Regions from separate parts of the Alishewanella sp. HL-SH06 genome, predicted to be linked through region 3. Evidence: predicted binding sites of a transcription regulator. Region 3 holds the regulator's gene; each other region holds the start of a gene.

Region 1 (5,432 bases), 750 kb from region 3:
AAGGTGCCGGCCGAGGTGGTCATGTTAGGTTGGCTTTGTAAAGGTTGAAAGTTTAACGCTGCTTGCAGTTGTTCTTGTACTTGAGGCGGTGTTAATACCTTAGAGCCATCCGGCTGAGCTTGGCGTAGTAGGTTCAACACTTGCTGAACTTCGGCAGGTAAGTCTGGCAGGCTGCTTAAGGTGGCTGGCGCACTTTGTAATAAAGGTAATAATTGCCGCCAGTGTGTATTGCTGACATCGGTTGGCTGTAACTTTGTTACGGTGGGGGCTGCAGGGGCAGGCTGCGCACCCAACGGCAGAGGTTTGGCAAACTGCTGACTGGCGAGCTGAATTTTGTGTTCACTGACAAGCGGCTGCACGCTTAATTGCCAAGAGGTAGCAGCGTTGTTAGCCGTATTAGCCCCTGCCGTTGCTTGGAGCTGTTGCTGCGCTAAATTAGCATTAACGGTTTTATTGTTATTAGCGGGTGGCAATAATATCAGCGATAAATGTTTGGCAATACTGTTACTTGTGGCTGAACGGGCGTTTAACGGCTGCGCAAGCGGCTCGCCCGCTAACTGGGTGATGGTTTCACCGCGCAACACGCTTTGTTGCAAGGCGGCTAATTGTTTGGGATTTTGCAGTAATTGTGCTTGTTTCGCTGTTAGCTGAATGTTCTCTGGTAAGCCGCTTAATACCTTGATATGAATTTCTATTGTGCCGGGTTTGGTTTCTTTAAAACTTAACTGTAAGGGCAAATCGCTTGGAATGGCAGAGAGTTGTTTGGCTGCCAGCGTCAGTGGCAATTGCAGCAAGCCTTGCGCTGTTTGCACAATAAATTGCGCGCTTTGGCCGGTTAACTGTAATTTAGCCAAATAGGGTTGCCCGGCTTGCAGTTTCGGCGTGCTTTCGCTGTTTTGGCCAAACTGGCTGAGGATCTTATCAACAATCGCGGTTTTCATCGGTTCCTCTTGTAACGGGGTGTTGGGCATTACGCCGGCGGAGCTCCTCGCGCTGGGCTGGCTTAATTGCGTTTGAGCTGTTGCCGTTGCTGCCGAGTGTGTTGCCGAATTTTTTTGTGATGCATCATCAGGTTTGTTATGGGTTTGCGTGCTGCCCAAGGTTAATTGGCTACCATCAGACAAGCTAAGTTGCAGTGGCCGGTTCAGTGCACTGCCTGGCAGTTGAAATTGGCCTAAGTCTTTTAACGGTTGTATGAGTAACACCCAACTCGCTCGCTCAGTGGCATGGTTGGGGGTGGCTTGAGTAACCAAAGGTTGTAGCAACAGCTTTAACTGCTGGCGCTCAGGTGGGGTAAGGTTGAGTACTTGGTTATTCAGTTGCAACAGCGGACTTGTCGTTTGTAATTGTTGAAACACCGAAATCTGCACGGCAGCTTGTTGTAAAGCGAGCTGTAGCTGGGGGCTTAGCGTTTGAAATACCGCTGCGTTTTGCAGGTTAGCCATCGCCGCTCTCTGGCTTGGCATATTGGCTGTTAGTGTGTTAGCCGCTTGGTTGTTGTTATTTGTCGAAAGGTTATAGCTACTGCTGTTTTGCAAAGCGCTTTGCGCCGATGAAGCGGCACTGACAATGGGTAACTTGACCAATTGTAATGTGGCTAATTGCGCGGCGAGGGGCGGGGTAACCGCTTGGCCAGCCAAATGATTAAGCGGTTTGCCACTGGCTAATTGTGCACTCACTTGGTTTAGCTGCTCAGGTTGCAGTAACAAAGTGGTTTGTGCGGCCGTTAATTGTTGTGCTTGCGGGTTACCTTGCCACTGCATCACGCGTACGTTCAAGTTGTCGGGCGTTGTCGCATTAAAACTCAGTTGCAGCGGCACATTCAGTGGTAACGGGGGTAGCGCAGATAAAGCAAGCCGTTGTAAGCCTTGCTGGCTTTGCAGTAATAATTGCTGTGTCGCATTGGGGGTGTTATTGGTATGGCTTGTGACCACCATTGCCGGATACGGCACGGCGCTGCCAAGTTTAATCACACCACTGTTCACTGTCGTTTGTGGGTTTAAGCTGGTGTTTGTGGTTAGCTGGCCAAAATTAAAGGGTAACATCACGCTCTCAAGGTTCTGTTGGTTAAAGCCGCTTTTTTAACAGTGATTATTGAACTGTAAGCGGCACTTGCCGACAAGTTGTGCAAATAGCTGATTTGAATCAAGCTTACGAAGCGGTTCTGATTCGTATTCTGGCGGCATTATGCTACTATGCGCCCAATTTTGTTGGTCGTCGATAGTTAGAGGACTGTGAATATAGCACAACCCACCTTTGCTGTTACTGCCCCCATTTTGCTCGATGCTGCTGATTTAAGCTGCGTAAAGCAAGATCGCGTGCTGTTTGAGCAGCTGTCGTTACACTTAAAACCGGGCGAACTTTTGCAGATCAAAGGCAAAAATGGCGCCGGTAAAAGCTCATTGCTGCGAATTCTAGCTGGCTTGGCGCAACCCGATGAAGGCCAATTGCAGTATTTAGCTCAACCCTTACCTGCCGCGTTAAGCGATTACGCCGCCAACTTATGTTTTATCGGCCATCAAAGCGGTATTCATGAGCAATTAACGGCGATTGAAAATTTACAATTTTGGCAAGCGGCTAGCGATCTGCATATTCAAGACGAATTTATGTTACTGGCAGAATTAGGTTTAGCCGGTTTAGAAGATATTCCTTGTCGCATGTTGTCGGCCGGCCAACAGCGGCGGGTATCCTTAGCCCGGCTTTGGGCTACCTCTGCGCAAATTTGGATCCTCGACGAACCTTTTACGGCATTAGATCAATCCGCGATTGTCAGTTTACAGCAACACTTTATCGCGCATTTAAAGCGCGGCGGCGCGATAATTTTAACGACCCACCAACCGCTCAGCATTGAATATCATGCCTTGCGCGCGTTAGAGATCCATTATCGATGGTAAAATTTAGCATTTTTTTACAGCGCGAATTACGTTTACTGGCTCGGCAAAAAGCGGATTGGCTTAATCCTGTGTTGTTTTTTATTATCGTGCTAACCCTGTTTCCATTAGGGGTTGGCCCAGAGCCGAATATGCTGCGTATAATGGCACCAGGTATAGTTTGGATTGCCGCGCTATTAAGCGTGTTATTAGCGGCCGAGCGACTGTTTAAAGACGACTATCGCAATGGGGTGATAGAGCAATTAGTGGCGGCGCAGCAGGCATTAATGCCGTTTGTGCTGGCGAAAATTACCGCGAATTGGTTAAGTACCGGTTTGCCGTTATTGCTGTTATCACCGCTAGTGGCTTTGCTGCTGAATATGCAAGGGGCCGCCCTAGAAGCGATGGCGCTAACGTTATTACTGGGTACTCCAGTGCTGAGCTTACTCAGCGTGTTAGGGGCGGGTATCACGGTCTCTGCGGATAAAGGTGGGATCTTACTGGCATTGGTTATTCTGCCTTTATATATTCCGCTATTAATTTTTGCGAGTGCCGCCATTGAAGCGGCCAGCATTGGTTTAGGTTTTACTGGGCAGATTGCCATTTTATTGGCAATGTTTTTGTTCTCGCTGGCGTTGGTGCCTATGGCCGTGTGCAGCGCTTTAAAGATAAATGTGAGCTGATATGTTTAAGTGGTTAGATCCGTTAGCAAAACCAGAAACGCTATATCATTTTTGTGGCAAGTTAACGCCGTGGTTAATGAGTAGTGCTTTGTTTACTTTGTTGTTGGGTAATATTTGGGGCTTAGGCTTTACCCCCACTGATTATCAGCAAGGAGACAGTTACCGCATTATTCATATTCATGTGCCGTCGGCCATTATGTCGATGGGCGCTTATATGGCGATGGCCATCGCAGCCTTTACTGCCTTGGTGTGGCAAATTAAAACGGCGCAGTGGGCAGTATTAGCCATCGCGCCGATTGGTGCGGTTTATACGGCCATTGCCTTGCTAACCGGTATGGCCTGGGGTAAACCCATGTGGGGTGCGTGGTGGGTGTGGGATGCACGCTTAACGTCTGAGCTCATCCTCTTATTTTTATATTTTGGCGTGATGGCGTTACATGGGGCTTTTTCTGAGCGGCAAACCGGCGCTAAAGTGGCCAGTTTATTGGCGGTTGTTGGTGTGATTAACTTACCCATCATCCATTTCTCGGTAGAGTGGTGGAACACCCTGCATCAAGGTGCGACCATCACTAAGTTTGCTAAACCGTCCATCGATCCCAGCATGCTCTGGCCTTTGTTAATCAGTTTATTGGCGTTTAGTTTGTTATTAGCGGCGTTAACCTGCGTGCGTTTACGTACAGCGATCCTCGAAAATGAGCAGCATCGGCCTTGGGTTAAACAGTTAGTTAGCAAAGCATAAGCGAGGAGATAGCATGTTATTGAGCAGTTTATTGAACACGTTTTGGCAACTGAGTAGCGAATTGCCGGTGCAACTTTTTGGTGTTTTTCCGTTCTACTTTGCTAGCTTCAGTGATTTTTTAGCGATGGCCAGTAACGGCATTAGTTACAGTTTTTTTGTTTGGTTATCTTTCGGCTTAACGTATTTGTTGTTGATGGGCTTGCTGTGGTGGAGTTATTTCCAGCAACGTCAATTTAAGCAGCACCTCGCCGCAAAAATGGCCAGAGAGCAACGAATCAAGCAGTATCAGGAGCAGCAAAGCTAATGCAACCAAGACGAAAGAAACGCCTGTTATCCATGTTGTTGGTAATCAGTTTGATTGCTGGTGCCGTGGGGGCGATGCTATTTGCCTTACAGCAAAACATTAACTTGTTCTATACCCCAGGTCAGCTTATTCAGGGCCTTGGTGAAGGGAAAATTAAACCCGATGTTGGCCAACGGCTGCGTTTAGGTGGCATGGTGGTGCCCGGCACAGTGCAACGTGACGCTGAAAGTTTAAAAGTGCGTTTTGATTTAACCGACGATTCAGGTGAAATCGCCACGGTTGAGTTTGAAGGCATTTTGCCGGACTTATTTCGTGAAGGCCAAGGTATCGTTGCGCAAGGTGAGTTGCGCAGTGCCACTGTGTTAGCCGCTACCGAAGTGCTAGCCAAACACGATGAAGAATATATGCCTCCAGAGGTGGCCGAAGCGCTAAAAGGCATTCGCCATGTGCCTCCCAGCCAACAGCCCGCGGCTAGCAACGCGAATTACGGAGGCTAATCGATGATTGCAGAATACGGTCAGCTGGCGCTGACCTTTGCCTTTGCGCTGTCATTATTATTGGCTTTAGTGCCTTTAGCGGGCAGCTTTACCGCCAATGAACGTGCCTTATTATTAGCCAAACCCTTATCAGTGGGTATGTTTGTATTTACTTTACTAGCGTTTATGGCGCTAGCCTGGTCTTTTTATCACGATGATTTTACCGTAATTAATGTGGCCACCAACTCCAGTTCTATTTTACCGTGGTACTACAAACTCACCGCAGTATGGGGCTCACACGAAGGCTCGATGTTGTTATGGGTTATGATGTTAGCCGGCTGGACTGCCTTAGTGGCGCAA
Region 2 (5,432 bases), 150 kb from region 3:
ATGTTCACTAATACTCCGGGCGGTGTTATATAAAAAACGCAGCGTTATATTGTTATGTTTTAATGTCTCGGTTTGCTTATCTACCCGCTGTTCTAAGTTGCCATACATATAGGCAATAGAGTCATTCATCTTGTTAAAACTGTGCGCCAGGGTGCCCAGTTCGTCATTATTTTCAATACTTAAACGGTGGGTAAAATCCCCCATTGCCACCCGTTTTGCGCCTTGTGTCAGCACTTGCAGCGGCTCTTCCACCATCACTTTTAACCAGTAAATCACAATGGCTGATAACAACACCGTGGCCAGCAGAGCAATAAGCTGCAGAGTACGAAAACCACGTACTTTTTGCTCAGCATCCTGCTGAATAAGATACACCAGCTGCTCCAGCAACTGAATTTGTACCTGCAACACAGTTTCCAACTCGGCCATGTCAACTAATGGCTGCGATAACGCCACATCGACCCCCTGCCATTGCAACCGCGCCCGCTCTAACTGGTTGGCTATGTCATTGTTACTGATAAACCTGGCAAACACCGGATGCTGCCAAGTTTGCGCCAGTTGCTCACGAGCTATGCGCAGCTGATTTTCGTCGTGCTGTAATGTCAGCCAGGCCATGCGGTAAGTTTGCATCCGTAGCGAGCCTGCTACATTGACGGCATGTGCATCGTTATCAGTTTTGTCCGACAGCCAGTACGAAGCCAGCATAGTTCCAACAGCCAGCGTAACAATACAAGCCAGCGCAATATTAATACGGGTAACAATAGAAAACTGTCGCATAACCACTCCACTAATTTACTGCTTAAGCATACCTGCTTATATGGCATTGCGCCGCTTTGTTATTAAAAACCACCGACACAATTTAGCTACCCCTTTTTTCTCGCCAGGGTAGCTGCATTTACCTACTTCACACCATAAGGGGTAAACACCTGAGTATTGTCGGCGATTACAGCCCCACCCACACTACCACCTTGTAGGTATTTTTGTTTTTTATCAGCTATTTAGCGCTCTGGTTAGCATGATCTAAATCAAGCATCATCGCGCTGTTGTTTCTATAGTGTGCATACCAGAAAAGCAATATGTCTGTTCATGCAGGACAAGACCAGGAGTAAACCATGAGTCACCTACTCGACAAACTGCGGTTTTTTAAAACCCGCAAAGCCCCGTTCGCCGACGGCCACGGTGTTACCACTAATGAAGATAGAACATGGGAACAGGGTTACCGCCAGCGCTGGCAACACGATAAAATTGTGCGCTCTACCCATGGTGTAAACTGTACCGGCTCGTGCAGCTGGAAAATATATGTAAAAGACGGTCTGGTTACCTGGGAAACCCAGCAAACCGACTACCCACGCACCCGGCCGGATTTACCAAACCATGAGCCGCGCGGCTGCCCACGTGGCGCCAGCTATTCCTGGTATATTTATAGCGCCAACCGCTTAAAATATCCTAAAGTACGTCAGCAACTGATGAAATTGTGGCGCGAAGCCAAGGCTGCGCATAAAGATCCGGTAAAAGCCTGGGAATCTATTGTCAGCGACCCGGAAAAAGCCAAAAGCTATAAAGAGCGCCGTGGCTTGGGCGGTTTTGTCCGCGCCAGCTGGGATGAGGTTAACGAGCTGATTGCCGCCTCTAACGTGTACACCACCAAAACTTACGGCCCGGACCGGGTTACCGGCTTCTCGCCTATTCCGGCGATGTCGATGGTGTCTTATGCCGCTGGCGCACGTTATCTATCGTTAATTGGTGGTAACTGTTTAAGCTTCTACGACTGGTACTGCGACTTACCGCCTGCGTCACCGCAGGTATGGGGCGAGCAAACCGACGTGCCGGAATCGGCCGACTGGTATAACTCGAATTACATTATTGTTTGGGGCTCTAACGTGCCACAAACCCGTACGCCCGATGCACACTTCTTAACAGAAGTGCGTTATAAAGGCACCAAAACCTGCGTTATCACTTCAGATTACTCAGAAGCATCCAAATTTGGTGATACCTGGTTAGCGCCACGTCAGGGTACTGATGCTGCGCTCGCGATGGCGTTTGGCCATGTGATTTTAAAAGAATTCCATGTTGATAACCCAAGCGCCTATTTTACCGATTATGTAAAACGCACCACCGATATGCCCATGTTGGTGATGCTGGAGCAAGGTGAAAAACACCTGAGCCAGGGCCGTTTCCTGCGCGCTGCCGATTTAGTCGATAACCTGGGTGAGGACAATAACCCGGACTGGAAAACCATAGCGCTGAACAGTGATGGCCGCTTAACCAGTCCTAACGGCGCAATTGGTTACCGCTGGGGCCAGGCAGGCAAATGGAACCTTGAGCAAAAAGACAAAGATGGCGAAATCGACTTACAATTATCGCTAAAAGATAACCGCGACGAGCTGGTCGAGGTAGCCTTCCCGTATTTTGGCGGTGCACCGCACGAATATAAATACTTCCAGCACACCGCACATGACGACGTGCAAATTCGTAAAGTTCCGGCCAAACGCGTCGAGCTTGCCGATGGTAGCACCGCTTTAGTTGCCACCGTATTTGATCTAATGCTGGCGCACTATGGTGTAGATAACGGCATTGGTGATGACAGCCGCGCCAAGTCTTACCTTGACAACGTACCCTACACGCCAGGCTGGCAGCAGCCTATTACCGGTGTGAACCCGGAAGATGTGATTCGCGTAGCGCGCGAGTTTGCCCGCAACGCCGATAAAACCCGCGGTCGCTCTATGGTGATTGTCGGTGCTGCACTAAACCACTGGTATCACATGGACATGAATTACCGTGGCCTGATCAATATGCTGATGATGTGCGGCTGTATCGGCCAAAGCGGCGGCGGCTGGGCACACTATGTTGGCCAGGAAAAACTGCGGCCACAAACCGGCTGGACCCCACTGGCCTTTGCGCTGGACTGGCAGCGGCCACCACGCCATATGAACGGTACCTCGTTCTTCTATAATCATTCCAGCCAGTGGCGTTATGAAAAGCTGGATATGACCGAAGTCGTATCGCCTTTGGCGAATAAAGAAAAGTGGGGCGGCAGTATTATAGACTTTAACAGCCGCGCCGAGCGCATGGGCTGGTTACCGTCAGCGCCGCAACTGGGAGTTAACCCGCTGGGCTTGGCCGCTAAAGCCAAAGCTGCCGGTGTTGAGTTAAAAGACTATGTGGTGCAGCAGCTAAAAGATCGCGACATTAAGTTTGCCTGCGAGCAGCCCGACAGCCCGCAAAACTTCCCGCGCAATATGTTTATCTGGCGCTCTAACCTGCTGGGTTCCAGCGGTAAAGGCCACGAATACATGCTGAAGCACTTTTTAGGCACCAAACATGGCTTGCTGGGCAAAGACTTAGGCGAGTTCGGTGGTAAAAAGCCGCAGGATATCGAGTGGACTGACAACGGCGCTGAGGGCAAGGTCGACTTATGGGTGACGCTGGATTTCCGTATGTCTACCACTTGCCTGTATTCCGACATCGTGCTGCCTACCGCCACCTGGTACGAAAAAGACGATATGAATACTTCGGATATGCATCCGTTTATTCACCCGTTAACGGCTGCCATTGATCCGGTATGGGAAGCACGCAGCGACTGGGAAATTTTCAAAGGGATTGCCAAATCATTCTCGAAAGCGTCCGTTGGCCATTTAGGCGTAGAAACTGACGTGGTCACCACGCCAATGCACCACGATACACCGGCAGAACTGGCACAGCCTTATGGTGTTAAAGCCTGGTGGAAAGGCGAATGTGATGCGATACCGGGCGTGACCATGCCGCATATTAATATTGTCGAGCGTGACTACCCTAATACCTATGCCCGCTTTACCTCAATTGGCCCACTGCTGGAGAAAATCGGCAACGGCGGCAAAGGCATCGGTTGGGACACTAAAGAGGAAGTCAGCTTCCTGAAAAAGCTTAACCGCGTGCATACCGACGAAGGCATTAACAAAGGCATGGCGAAGATTGACAGCGCCATCGACGCATGCGAGATGATTTTGTCCCTGGCGCCGGAGACCAATGGCCATGTCGCGGTTAAAGCCTGGGAAGCCTTAGGCAAAATTACCGGTCGCGACCATACCCATTTAGCGCTACCAAAGGCAGATGAGAAAATCCGCTTTAACGATATTGTCGCCCAGCCGCGCAAGATCATCAGTTCGCCCACCTGGTCAGGTCTTGAGGATGAGCATGTGTCGTACAACGCCGGTTACACCAACGTGCACGAGCTAATTCCATGGCGCACCATTACCGGCCGCCAGCAGTTTTATCAGGATCACGAATGGATGCGCGATTTTGGCGAGCAGCTGTGTAGCTACAAGCCGCCAATTAACTTAAAAACCGTGCAACCGGTGCTGAACAAAAAACCGAACGGCAACAAAGAAGTGGTGCTGAACTGGATCACGCCGCACCAGAAATGGGGTATTCACAGTACTTACTCGGACAACCTGTTAATGCTAACACTGTCGCGTGGTGGCCCTATTGTCTGGTTAAGTGAAACTGACGCCGCCGCTGCTGGCATTGAAGATAACGACTGGATTGAAATCTTTAACGTTAACGGCGCCATCGCCGCCCGTGCTGTGGTTTCACAACGGGTACCAGAAGGTATGAGCATGATGTATCACGCTCAGGAGCGCATTGTAAACGTGCCTGGCAGTGAGCAAACCGGCACCCGTGGTGGTATTCATAACTCGGTCACCCGCGCCGTAATGAAACCCACCCATATGATCGGTGGCTATGCCCAGCAATCCTATGGCTTTAACTACTACGGTACCGTTGGCTGTAACCGTGACGAGTTCGTCGTCGTGCGCAAAATGCACAACGTTGACTGGTTAGACACTAAATAAGGTTGGAGTAAGTAACATGAAAGTCAGAGCCCAAATTGGCATGGTGCTGAATTTAGACAAGTGCATAGGCTGCCACACTTGCTCCATCACTTGTAAAAATGTCTGGACCTCGCGTGAAGGCGTCGAGTACGCCTGGTTTAATAACGTTGAAACCAAGCCCGGTATTGGTTTTCCGAAAGAGTGGGAAAATCAGCAAAAATGGAATGGCGGCTGGGTGCGCAATAAAAGCGGCAAGCTGGAGCTAAAAATTGGTGGTAAACGCCGCATTCTAGCGAATATTTTCGCCAACCCGGACTTACCGGAAATTGACGACTACTATGAGCCGTTCGATTTTGACTACCAGCATTTACACACTGTTGGCGATACCCAGCACCAACCGGTAGCCCGCCCACGCTCACTGGTCAGTGGTCAGCGGATGGAAAAAATTGAATGGGGTCCGAACTGGGAAGAAATTCTCGGCACCGAGTTTGCCAAACGCAAAATCGATCAGAACTTTAACGACGTGGTGCAAAAGGACATTTACGGTCAGTTTGAAAAGACTTTTATGATGTACCTGCCGCGTTTATGTGAGCACTGCTTAAACCCGGCCTGCGTGGCAGCCTGCCC
Region 3 (5,432 bases):
CTGAAGGTAAATTTAGCTTACAACAGGTGCACAGGGTCAACCCTACCCTAGCTGAAACCGATTTACTTAACTTAGTGGCCAATTTAGAACAATATTCTGAGCATCCGATTGCCCGGGCCTTTGCACCGTATTTAACGCAGCCCCTAACATTAAACGACGTACAGGTAGCCATTGGCGCCGGTATTCGTGCTCGTTGGCAAGGCCAGCAACTCAAAGTGGGCAGCGCACAATTTTGTGGCGTACCAGCAGAGCCAGAATGGCAGGTGTATTTTACTCTCGATAACCAACTGCAAGCCAAGTTGCAACTCGTCGATAAATTACGCGAAGAAGCGACGGCGTTAATTCAGCAACTTCAGCAGCAAGGCTATAAACTGGGGATGTTAACCGGTGATCACTCGGTACAAGCAGAACAATTAACCGCAGCATTAAAACTCGACTTTATGCACAAAGGCTGCAGCCCTGAAGATAAAGTCACCGAGATCCAACAATTAATCGCAACAGGTGCCAAAGTGCTGATGCTGGGTGACGGTATTAACGATAGTCCGAGCTTTAACGCTGCGCATATTTCAGTTGCGGTGCAATCTGGCACCGATTTATCGAAAAACCAAGCAGATGTGGTATTTTTAAAAGCCGATTTACGCTTATTACAAAACCTTCTTCAAGGTGGCAAACAAACCGCCCGGGTGATCAAACAGAACCTTGGCTGGTCAGTGGGCTACAATCTGGTTATTATCCCCCTAGCCGTTGCGGGTTTTGTTTCCCCTTACATTGCCGTGATTGGCATGTCGTTTAGCTCGCTGTTAGTGGTATCCAATTCATTGAGGTTACTGAAAAAATGAGCATTATCTATGTACTGATCCCGATTGCCATCCTGTTTGTGGCTATTGGCATCGGTATCTTCTTTTGGGCGGTGCGCTCAAAGCAATTTGAAGATTTAGAAAAAGAAGGCTTAAGTATCTTGTTCGACGAAGATAAGCCCAAAGCGACACCACCGAACAAGCCTGATGAACATTGATTATGTCGCGGCGCTGCTGATTGGCTTTTTAGGTAGCAGCCATTGTTTAGTCATGTGCGGTGGTATTGTTGCCGCCTTACAATTTGCCATGCCTGCCCAAAGTGCTTGGCAAAAGTTTCGCTTACAAGTGTTGTTAAGCCTTGGCCGCTTGATTACTTATGCCTGCTTTGGTGGTTTGGTCGGTTATTTTGGTGCGACCGCCATGGGCATTACCGGAGCCACTTTTATTGGGTTGCGTTTATTGGCCGGCTTATTATTACTGGCAATGGCGCTGTATATTGCCCGGCTTTGGTTTGGTTTAACGCGCTTAGAGCGCGCAGGGCAAGGTTTGTGGCGCTTTATCCAACCTTATACGAAGCGCTTATTACCGCTTGATAGCAGTGTTAAAGCCCTAAGCTATGGCATGTTATGGGGCTTTTTGCCTTGTGGTTTGGTTTATTCAACCCTTAGTTGGAGTTTAGCCAGCGGCAGTGCCAGTAGCGGTGCACTGATCATGTTACTTTTTGGCGTCGGCACCTTACCTGCGTTACTGGTATTTGGCTCCGCGGCTAATAGCCTAGTCAAACTAAAAAACCAACTATGGTTTCGTTACAGTGCGGCATTACTGTTAGCGGTTTATGGTTTTTACACGATATGGCTTGCTTTGCATAGACTAGTTTTTTAAGCTGTTACCCTATTAAGGGTAAAAGGGTGTGTGTGATGCAACGTTCAGCTATAAATTGTCAGGATTGCGGTTTTAGTCAGCTGTGTTTACCGTTTTCGCTCAGTGAGCAAGAAATAAGCAAACTTGATGATATTATTCAGCGAAAGCGCCCTTTGCACAAAGGCGATATGTTGTTTGAAAGCGGTAACGAGCTTAAATCGCTATATGCCATCCGCACGGGCTCTTTTAAAACCTTCACGCTCACCTCACAAGGTGAGCAGCAAATCACCGGCTTTCATTTACCTGGCGATGTCATTGGTTTTGACGCCATCAATACTGAAAAACATGCCAGCTATGCTGAAGCCTTAGAAACCGGTATGATTTGTGAAATCCCCTATCAAAACCTTGAAAATCTGTTAAGTCAATTACCTAAACTGCGCCAGCAAATGATGCGTTTAATGAGCCAAGATATTCAATCTGATCAGCAAATGATGTTGCTGTTAAATCGTAAAACCGCAGAGCAAAAATTGGCAACTTTTTTAAATCATTTGGCTTCTCGTTATGGCAATCGTGGTTTTTCTGAAAAAGCTTTCCGGCTCAGTATGACCCGCAGCGACATTGGTAATTATTTGGGCTTGACCGTAGAAACCATCAGCCGCTTGCTGAGTAAAATGCACAAAGATGAAATCATTCAAGTTGATGGCAAGCTTATCACCATTTTGGATGCCCCCAGCTTAACCGCGCTTTCAGGCCAATGTTAACTCCCCTTAACTTGATATAGCACAAACATAAATCCCTATTAATCGCTTATCTTGGTCTACACTTAGATAAGCTTATTGACTTAAGAGGGAAGCTTTAATGTCTATTTATAATAATGTGTTAGTGGTTTTAGATCCGAGCGCTGATGAGCAAAAAGCGCTCGATAGAGCCATCGAACTTGCCCGCAAGCAAGGCTGTCAACTGACCGCTTTTCTTAGTGTTTATGAATTCTCTTACGAGATGACCACCATGTTATCGGGTGACGAACGCGAATCGATGAAACAGTCGGTGATTAAAGATCGCGAACTTTGGGTCAAAACCTTATTAGAACAACCCAGCGCCTTGGGTTTAAACATCAAATTGCACGTGGTTTGGCACAATCGCCCCTTTGAAGCCGTGGTGAAAACCGTCTTAGATAATGATTATGATCTGGTGATCAAAGGGACGCATGATCATGATGTTTTAAAATCGATGATTTTTACGCCGACCGATTGGCATATTTTGCGTAAATGTCCTTGCCCAGTATTGTTAGTTAAAGATCATGCCTGGCCTGCTAAAGGCAATATCATTGCTGCCGTTAATGCGGGTAGTGAGCAAGAACATCACCTGTCATTAAATCAACGGGTGATCCACAAAGCACAACAAATGTCGCAATTACTCGATGCTAAGGTGCATTTAGTCAATGCCTATCCCGGCACCCCGGTGAATATCGCGATTGAGATCCCCGAGTTTAATCCACAAGAATACAATGACACCCTACGCCGCCATCATAAAGATGCGATATTAAGTCTGGCCGAAAAACATCAAATCAGCAAAGATCAATGTCATGTGTTAGAAGGTATGCCCGAAGACGTGATCCCGAAACTGGCCAAAAAGCTGGATGCCGAAATGGTCATTATCGGCACTATTGGGCGTACGGGCTTATCCGCGGCGATCATTGGTAATACCGCTGAACATGTCATCGACCGCCTAGATTGCGATGTATTAGCCATGAAACCCGCTGACTTTATTTGTCCGCTTGAAAAAAGCTAATTATCAGACTTTGGTAAAGGCGCGAGGTTGGGTATAATGAGCGCCTTTTTTCTGGCGGGTAGTTACTGATGTCGCACGCAGCACAAGCAAAAGCTCAATACAATCTGAACAAATTACACAAAAGATTGCGCCGGGGTGTGGGTCAAGCCATTGCTGATTTCGGCATGATTGAAGAAGGTGATAAGATCATGGTCTGCCTTTCTGGTGGCAAAGACTCTTTCACCATGCTCGATATCCTGATGAATTTACAGCAATCCGCGCCGGTAAATTTTAGCCTTATTGCCGTTAACCTCGATCAAAAACAACCTGGCTTCCCTGCTGAGGTATTACCTCAGTATTTAAACCAGCTGGGTATTGAATATCTGATTGTTACTGAAGATACCTACTCGATAGTCAAAGATAAAATTCCAGAGGGTAAAACCACCTGTTCGCTGTGTTCACGTTTGCGCCGAGGCATTTTATATCGCACTGCAAAAGAGCTGGGCGCCACTAAAATTGCGTTAGGCCATCATCGTGATGATATGCTTGAAACCCTGTTTTTAAACATGTTTTATGGTGGCAAGATGAAGTCGATGCCGCCTAAGCTGGTCAGTGACAACGGTGAGCATATCGTGATCCGGCCTTTGGCTTATTGCAAAGAAAAAGACATTGAAAAATACGCTGCCGCTCGTGAGTTTCCGATCATCCCTTGTAACCTTTGTGGCTCACAAGACGGCCTGCAGCGCCAAGTGGTCAAAGAAATGCTGCAAGATTGGGATAAACGCTTTCCTGGGCGCATCGAGACCATGTTTCAAGCCATGCAAAACATCGTGCCATCACATTTAGCAGATAAATCGCTGTTTAATTTCGCAGGGCTGACGAAGGGTGACGCTTTAGCGACTGAGGGTGATTTAGCATTTGATAAAGCGACCATCCCCAGCATTCCGGTTGGCTTAGAAATAGATAGCGAGGATGAGCAGCCGCTGCTACAAGCGGTCGAGTTAAACTAACCCCTTGATTATCGCTGCGCTTTAACTTGGCATCATGCTGTTGGAGCGCAGCCTTTCAATTCGGCATTGCAGCGCAGGAAATAGCAATCAGCTTAATCTTCTAAAAAACGTCGATTGTAACGGATCATGGCGGTTATCTCTTCGATGTACTCTTCACCACGTTCAGAATAAGCATGCAACCCATGCGCCAATGCTTCTCCACGTAAGGGGCGATCCTCTTCACGCAACTTCCAGCGGATTTGGCGTAACGACTCATAGGTATGAAAAGTATTCAGATTATAAAAATAACTGCTAATCGCTGCGGCGGCATCTTCAAATCGGGCCACTTCGTGAAACTGATCTTCAGCACGATTTAATGGCACGAGGCCACAGCCCTCCCGAAAGCACCATTGCCCAAAAAAGTTATAGCCTTCCACGGCAAAACGACTGGTTCCCCAAGCCGACTCATTGGCTGCCTGCATTAAGACTAAACTCTCCGGAATAATATCCACGCGCAACAGTAATTCTTGCAGCGATGCCATATCCGTTTCAGTAATATCTAAGCGGAACTCATCATACAAACTATAAAGAAAGGCATATTCGTCGATATGTAAGCGAATATTCTTACGCTTTTTATCTTCAATTTCTAATAATTGCTCGCGCAATAACAGCAAGCGTTGATTTTCGCGACGCACGTGAGGGCGCAAATAATCAAAAAAAGCTTTTTTCTTTTTACGGACATCCGTAATGGCATTAAAGTCGGGTAACGGCCGAGCGGGAATTTCAGAGCGGGGATAAGCCAACCGCTGTAGCAGTTTTTTCTGATCAGCCTGCGATAATGCAGACAGCCGAGTTGGGATCTGCCATTGCTCGAAAGACTCGAGCGAATCGCTTTCTTTTAATGGTTCGAGTTGGCTAAAAGGGCTTAACGTGGCAATCAGCACCCCTAACCAAAACAATACCAGCAATAATTTTCGGAAAAACAGCATTAACCACCTTTGTCATGAAACAACAA

Evidence for each region. Region 3 encodes FNR, which switches genes on or off when oxygen is low (the NO sensors DNR and NnrR bind a similar motif). Its sites were predicted from a motif close to TTGATCTAGATCAA; they were not measured.
Region 1: the regulator FNR is predicted to act here: its motif matches at 2,136-2,149, upstream of ccmA (cytochrome c biogenesis heme-transporting ATPase CcmA).
Region 2: the regulator FNR is predicted to act here: its motif matches at 1,013-1,026, upstream of ACUJFK_RS08205 (nitrate reductase subunit alpha).

The regions. Positions count from the first base shown of each region.
Region 1 is NZ_CP199752.1:2,676,444-2,681,875, reverse strand. Features, by position in the region: gene ACUJFK_RS12255 (flagellar hook-length control protein FliK) at 1-2,045, opposite strand, end outside; gene ccmA (cytochrome c biogenesis heme-transporting ATPase CcmA) at 2,235-2,894, shown strand; gene ccmB (heme exporter protein CcmB) at 2,888-3,553, shown strand; gene ACUJFK_RS12240 (heme ABC transporter permease) at 3,555-4,292, shown strand; gene ccmD (heme exporter protein CcmD) at 4,306-4,596, shown strand; gene ccmE (cytochrome c maturation protein CcmE) at 4,596-5,093, shown strand; gene ACUJFK_RS12225 (heme lyase CcmF/NrfE family subunit) at 5,097-5,432, shown strand, end outside.
Region 2 is NZ_CP199752.1:1,777,232-1,782,663, reverse strand. Features, by position in the region: gene ACUJFK_RS08210 (ATP-binding protein) at 1-774, opposite strand, end outside; gene ACUJFK_RS08205 (nitrate reductase subunit alpha) at 1,110-4,826, shown strand; gene narH (nitrate reductase subunit beta) at 4,843-5,432, shown strand, end outside.
Region 3 is NZ_CP199752.1:1,924,143-1,929,574, reverse strand. Features, by position in the region: gene ACUJFK_RS08925 (heavy metal translocating P-type ATPase) at 1-839, shown strand, start outside; gene ccoS (cbb3-type cytochrome oxidase assembly protein CcoS) at 836-1,015, shown strand; gene ACUJFK_RS08915 (sulfite exporter TauE/SafE family protein) at 1,005-1,679, shown strand; gene fnr (fumarate/nitrate reduction transcriptional regulator Fnr) at 1,715-2,419, shown strand; gene uspE (universal stress protein UspE) at 2,517-3,449, shown strand; gene ttcA (tRNA 2-thiocytidine(32) synthetase TtcA) at 3,518-4,438, shown strand; gene ACUJFK_RS08895 (glucosaminidase domain-containing protein) at 4,531-5,406, opposite strand.